2 regions of the Citrobacter sp. C1 genome follow, and region 2 is predicted to be linked to the other one. Evidence: predicted binding sites of a transcription regulator. Region 2 holds the regulator's gene; the other holds the start of a gene.
What was found. The regulator LexA, encoded in region 2, represses DNA repair genes until DNA is damaged. The targets are predictions, from matches to a motif close to TNCTGTATGTACATACAGNA.
Positions count from the first base shown of each region.

Region 1: the regulator LexA is predicted to act here: its motif matches at 1,142-1,161, upstream of rmuC (DNA recombination protein RmuC).

Region 1 covers NZ_CP115035.1:4,914,591-4,917,732, reverse strand. The annotation lists gene IB214_RS23505 (dienelactone hydrolase family protein) at 1-38, opposite strand, end outside; gene udp (uridine phosphorylase) at 304-1,065, shown strand; gene rmuC (DNA recombination protein RmuC) at 1,207-2,637, shown strand; gene ubiE (bifunctional demethylmenaquinone methyltransferase/2-methoxy-6-polyprenyl-1,4-benzoquinol methylase UbiE) at 2,732-3,142, shown strand, end outside.
Region 2 covers NZ_CP115035.1:4,678,787-4,681,928, reverse strand. The annotation lists gene plsB (glycerol-3-phosphate 1-O-acyltransferase PlsB) at 1-211, opposite strand, end outside; gene IB214_RS22430 (diacylglycerol kinase) at 382-750, shown strand; gene lexA (transcriptional repressor LexA) at 860-1,468, shown strand; gene dinF (MATE family efflux transporter DinF) at 1,600-2,919, shown strand; gene IB214_RS22415 (CsbD family protein) at 3,056-3,142, shown strand, end outside.

The sequences.
Region 1 (3,142 bases), 240 kb from region 2:
ACTGCAGGTGCAAAGCCAGATTGTCGTGTTGTTGCCATGGTATTCTCCGTACCCTTAAGTATTTAGCCAAATAGCGCATCATTAACTATAGACGCGTGCAACGAACCACATTGCCTTAAACGGTCTATCTTTTGTGCAAGGCTTGCCTGTATCGAACAGTTAATGTGATGTTCATCACTATTTGACGGTAATGAAATGCAATTGATTTACATCAAAGTGATAGCTGTCACGAAAATATGTTTATGCCTTCGGTAAAGTGTGTTTTTGCTTCTTCTGACAAAACCGATTCACAGAGGAGTTTTTATGTCTAAGTCTGATGTTTTTCATCTCGGCCTCACCAAGAACGATTTACAAGGGGCTACGCTTGCTATCGTCCCTGGCGACCCTGAGCGTGTGGAAAAGATCGCCGCGCTGATGGACAAGCCGGTTAAGCTGGCATCTCATCGCGAGTTCACTACCTGGCGTGCTGAGCTGGATGGTAAAGCTGTGATTGTCTGCTCTACCGGTATCGGCGGTCCGTCGACCTCTATCGCCGTAGAAGAACTGGCGCAACTGGGCATTCGTACCTTCCTGCGTATCGGTACGACCGGCGCTATTCAGCCGCATATCAACGTGGGCGACGTGCTGGTTACCACCGCGTCTGTCCGTCTGGACGGGGCGAGCCTGCACTTTGCACCGATGGAATTTCCGGCTGTTGCCGATTTCGAATGCACCACCGCGCTGGTGGAAGCCGCGAAATCTATTGGCGCGACTACCCACGTCGGCGTGACCGCCTCTTCAGATACCTTCTACCCAGGCCAGGAGCGTTATGACACCTTCTCTGGTCGCGTGGTGAGCCGTTTCAAAGGCTCGATGGAAGAGTGGCAGTCCATGGGCGTCATGAACTACGAAATGGAATCCGCTACGCTGCTGACCATGTGTGCAAGCCAGGGTCTGCGTGCCGGTATGGTTGCGGGTGTTATCGTTAACCGTACTCAGCAAGAAATCCCGAATGCTGAAACCATGAAGCAAACGGAAAGCCACGCGGTGAAAATCGTGGTAGAGGCTGCACGTCGCCTGCTGTAATTTTCTCTCCTTTCTGAAAAGGCCGACATGTTCGGCCTTTTTATTTTGCGCAGTACCTCGCAGGAAATTCCTTTTAAACTGGACGTTTATACAGCACAATTCTATTTTGTGCGGGTAAGTCGTTGCTGTAAGGGGGGCGTAGTGGATATTTCGATAATGATAAGTGCCGTCGTGGCGTTAGCTGCAGGGCTGCTTGTGGGCTGGCTGGCGACCAAAGCGCGTGCCGACCAAATCCGCGCGGATCTTATCGAAGAACGGCGTGAACTGGATATTGCGCTAAGCGCCGCACGTCAACAGCTGGCGCAGGAAGCCCACTGGCGCGACGAGTGCGAGCTACTCAACAACGAACTTCGCAGCCTGCAGAGTATTAACACCTCTCTGGAAGCCGATCTCCGGGAAGTCACCACGCGACTCGACGCGACGCAACAGCATGCGGAAGATAAAATCCGCCAGATGATCAACAGCGAACAGCGTCTGAGCGAACAGTTCGAAAACCTGGCAAACCGTATTTTTGAACACAGCAATCGTCGCGTTGATGAGCAAAATCGCCAAAGCCTGAATAGCTTGCTTACACCATTACGTGAACAGCTGGACGGTTTTCGCCGCCAGGTGCAGGATAGCTTTGGCAAAGAGGCGCAAGAGCGTCATACCCTGGCGCACGAAATTCGTAACCTCCAGCAACTGAACGCGCAGATGGCGCAAGAAGCGGTTAACCTGACACGGGCGCTGAAAGGCGATAACAAAACCCAGGGCAACTGGGGAGAAGTCGTACTCACGCGGGTACTGGAGGCGTCCGGTCTGCGCGAAGGCTATGAATATGAAACTCAGGTCAGCATAGAAAATGACGCACGATCGCGGATGCAGCCGGATGTTATTGTCCGATTGCCGCAGGGCAAAGACGTGGTGATCGATGCGAAAATGACGCTGGTGGCCTATGAACGCTACTTTAATGCAGAGGATGACTACACCCGCGAAAGTGCGTTACAGGAACATATCGCCTCCGTGCGTAACCATATTCGTCTGCTGGGCCGCAAAGACTACCAGCAGTTGCCGGGATTACGTACGCTTGATTATGTGCTGATGTTTATCCCGGTTGAGCCCGCTTTTCTGCTGGCGCTGGACAGGCAGCCCGAACTGATTACAGAAGCACTCAGAAATAATATTATGCTGGTAAGCCCGACCACGTTGTTGGTGGCATTGCGCACCATTGCTAATCTGTGGCGGTATGAGCATCAAAGTCGTAATGCGCAGCAGATCGCGGACCGGGCCAGCAAGCTTTATGACAAAATGCGGCTGTTTGTCGATGATATGTCAGCAATAGGTCAGAGCCTGGACAAGGCACAAGATAACTATCGGCAGGCGATGAAAAAATTGTCTTCAGGGCGTGGAAACGTTCTGGCTCAGGCAGAAGCGTTTCGTGGATTGGGTGTAGAAATTAAGCGTGAGATTAATCCTGAACTGGCTGAACAAGCCACGAGCCAGGATGAAGAGTTTCGTTTACGTTCGGTCCCCGAGGCGCAACAAGACGAGACTTACCCCGATGGAGAGGCGGTAAATCAGCAATCAAACTAGCCCGTTTGGGTTAGTTGAACCCGGTAGAAGGGTAGGGCAAATTGGCCCAATCTGTTACACTTCTCGAACATTTTTTGGATGAGCAGGCACTGAGATGGTGGATAATTCACAAGAAACGACGCACTTTGGCTTTCAGACCGTCGCTAAAGAGCAGAAAGCTGACATGGTGGCCCACGTTTTTCATTCTGTGGCGTCTAAATATGACGTTATGAATGACTTAATGTCATTTGGCATTCATCGTTTGTGGAAGCGCTTCACCATTGATTGCAGTGGCGTGCGCCGTGGGCAGACTGTCCTGGATTTAGCCGGTGGTACGGGCGATCTGACGGCGAAATTTTCTCGCATGGTCGGTGAAACCGGGAAAGTGGTTCTGGCGGATATCAATGACTCAATGCTCAAAATGGGTCGCGAAAAGCTGCGCAACATTGGCGTGATTGGCAACGTCGAGTATGTCCAGGCGAACGCGGAAGCATTGCCGTTCCCGGACAACACCTTTGACTGCATT
Region 2 (3,142 bases):
GTTCCAGGGGATCGGGAAGATCGTGCGCCAAACATTGGGCACGTAGCGTCAGCAAGTCTGCTTTTGAGTTGTACGGTAGGACGTACATAATGGGACGAGACGTATCGAGTCCCAACTCCGGGGCAGGTTCTGCCGGAATAGACTTGCTTTTTACCAGGACGCTTAATGGTAAATTCAGTAATTTGTAGTAAATTCGTGGCCAGCCGGACATAAACGATGTAAAGCCTCTGGTTAATAATGCAAATGCGCTGCAAGGATATCAGAAAGTTTAGTGAATTTCTGGTGTATCCCGTCATACTTCGCGCTGCTTTGCCACACCCTGAAACAAACGGGGTAACGTTACAATGACATTGACGCTAATAATGTAAAAAGGTTCTTTTGATGGCCAATAATACCACTGGATTCACCCGAATTATCAAAGCTGCTGGCTACTCGTGGAAAGGTTTTCGCGCCGCATGGATAAATGAAGCGGCATTTCGTCAGGAAAGCGTTGCCGTACTGCTGGGCGTCGCCATCGCCTGCTGGCTGGACGTCGACGCCATTACCCGTGTGTTGTTGATTGGTTCAGTAATGCTGGTGATGATCGTTGAAATCTTAAACAGCGCTATTGAAGCAGTGGTCGACCGTATTGGATCGGAGCATCACGAACTTTCCGGTCGAGCGAAAGATATGGGGTCGGCGGCTGTTCTGCTGTCTATTTTTGTCGCCCTGATCACCTGGGGCATCCTGTTGTGGTCCCATTTTCGATAAGGATTCCACAACTTCATAAATCTCCTGTTTTTTGTGCAGTTTGCGGTTCCAAAATCGCCTTTAGCTGTATATACTCACAGCATAACTGTATATACACCCAGGGGGCGGAATGAAAGCGTTAACGGCCAGGCAGCAAGAGGTGTTTGATCTCATTCGGGATCACATCAGCCAGACAGGTATGCCACCGACGCGTGCGGAGATCGCGCAGCGTTTGGGATTCCGTTCCCCAAACGCGGCTGAAGAACACCTTAAAGCGCTGGCGCGTAAAGGGGTGCTCGAAATCGTCTCTGGTGCATCGCGTGGTATTCGTCTGTTGCATGAAGAAGAGGTAGGATTACCGCTTGTAGGTCGCGTTGCTGCAGGTGAGCCGCTGCTGGCGCAACAGCACATCGAAGGCCACTATCAGGTTGATCCATCCCTGTTCAAACCTAATGCTGATTTCCTGCTGCGCGTCAGCGGTATGTCAATGAAAGACATTGGTATTATGGATGGCGATCTGCTGGCAGTGCATAAGACACAGGACGTGCGTAACGGCCAGGTGGTTGTTGCCCGCATTGATGATGAAGTGACGGTTAAACGTCTGAAAAAACAGGGAAATAAAGTCGAGCTTCTGCCAGAAAACAGCGAGTTCAAACCGATCGTTGTCGACCTGCGTGAGCAGAACTTCACCATTGAAGGACTGGCCGTCGGCGTTATCCGTAACGGTGAATGGCTGTAACGGTCTGTTGATTTCCTGTAGGCCGGATAAGACGTTTACGTCGTCATCCGGCAACGTGCCCGGTGGCACTCTGTTTACCGGGCCTGTACGATTTTTTCCAGTATCTCTAACGTCTTCTCAGGCTCTCCTGTATGCCTTTTTTTACCTCCTCTGATAAAGCACTCTGGCACCTTGCCCTGCCAATGATTTTCTCCAATATCACCGTTCCCCTGCTGGGACTGGTGGATACGGCTGTGATTGGTCATCTGGATAGCCCGGTCTATTTGGGTGGCGTCGCAGTGGGTGCGACGGCAACCAGTTTTCTCTTTATGCTGCTGCTCTTTCTACGCATGAGTACCACCGGGCTGACGGCTCAGGCATTTGGCGCAAAAAATCCGCAGGCGTTGGCCCGAGCACTGGTGCAGCCGCTGATTCTGGCTTTGGGGGCGGGGGCGGCAATTGCGCTATTTCGTACGCCGATTATCGATCTGGCGTTACACATCGTGGGGGGGAGCGAAGCGGTACTGGAACAGGCCAGGCGCTTCCTTGAAATCCGTTGGCTCAGCGCGCCTGCCTCGCTGGCGAACCTGGTACTGCTTGGCTGGCTGCTGGGCGTTCAGTACGCGCGAGCACCGGTGATCCTGTTGATTGTCGGCAATATCCTCAACATTGTGCTCGATATATGGCTGGTGATGGGGCTGCATATGAACGTGCAGGGCGCCGCGCTGGCGACGGTGATTGCCGAATATGCCACGTTGCTGATTGGCCTGCTGATGGTGCGCAAGGTTCTCCACCTGCGCGGTGTTTCGCTCATGATGCTGAAACAGGCATGGCGCGGAAACTTCCGCCGTCTGATGGCGCTTAACCGCGACATCATGCTGCGTTCGCTGTTGCTGCAGCTGTGTTTTGGTGCGATTACGGTACTCGGGGCGCGTCTCGGGGGCGATATTATTGCGGTCAACGCCGTTCTGATGACCCTGTTGACCTTCACCGCCTATGCGCTGGACGGATTTGCCTATGCCGTGGAAGCGCACTCTGGTCAGGCTTATGGTGCCCGGGATGGCAGCCAACTGTTGGATGTCTGGCGCGCGGCGTGTCGACAGTCGGGCATTGTGGCGATCCTTTTTTCACTGATCTATGCCCTGTTTGGCGAGCACATTATTGCATCGTTGACCTCACTACCGCAGATTCAGCAGCTGGCCGATCGTTACCTTATCTGGCAGGTGGTGTTACCGCTGGTGGGCGTCTGGTGTTACCTGTTGGACGGCATGTTTATTGGCGCAACGCGTGCTGCGGAAATGCGTAACAGTATGGCCGTTGCCGCTGCGGGATTCGGCTTAACCTTATTCACGTTACCGCTGTTAGGCAACCACGGTTTGTGGCTGGCACTCGCCGTTTTTCTGGCGCTGCGCGGACTCTCGCTGGCTTTTATCTGGCGGCGTCACTGGCGAAATGGCACCTGGTTTTCCTGACTCGTATGGTTAAAAATTCCGAATAATAAATAGAACTCAGAATCACTGACTACACTTATTCTCACGTCCAGCAAAAACATAGCGTGTCTGGACGCAGCACTCTCGCTATTCACAACCTAACGATGAGGATTTGATGATGAATAAAGACGAAGTCGGTGGTAACTGGAAGCAGTTGAAAGGTAAAGTGAAAGAGCAATGGGGCAAACTGACCGATGATGATATG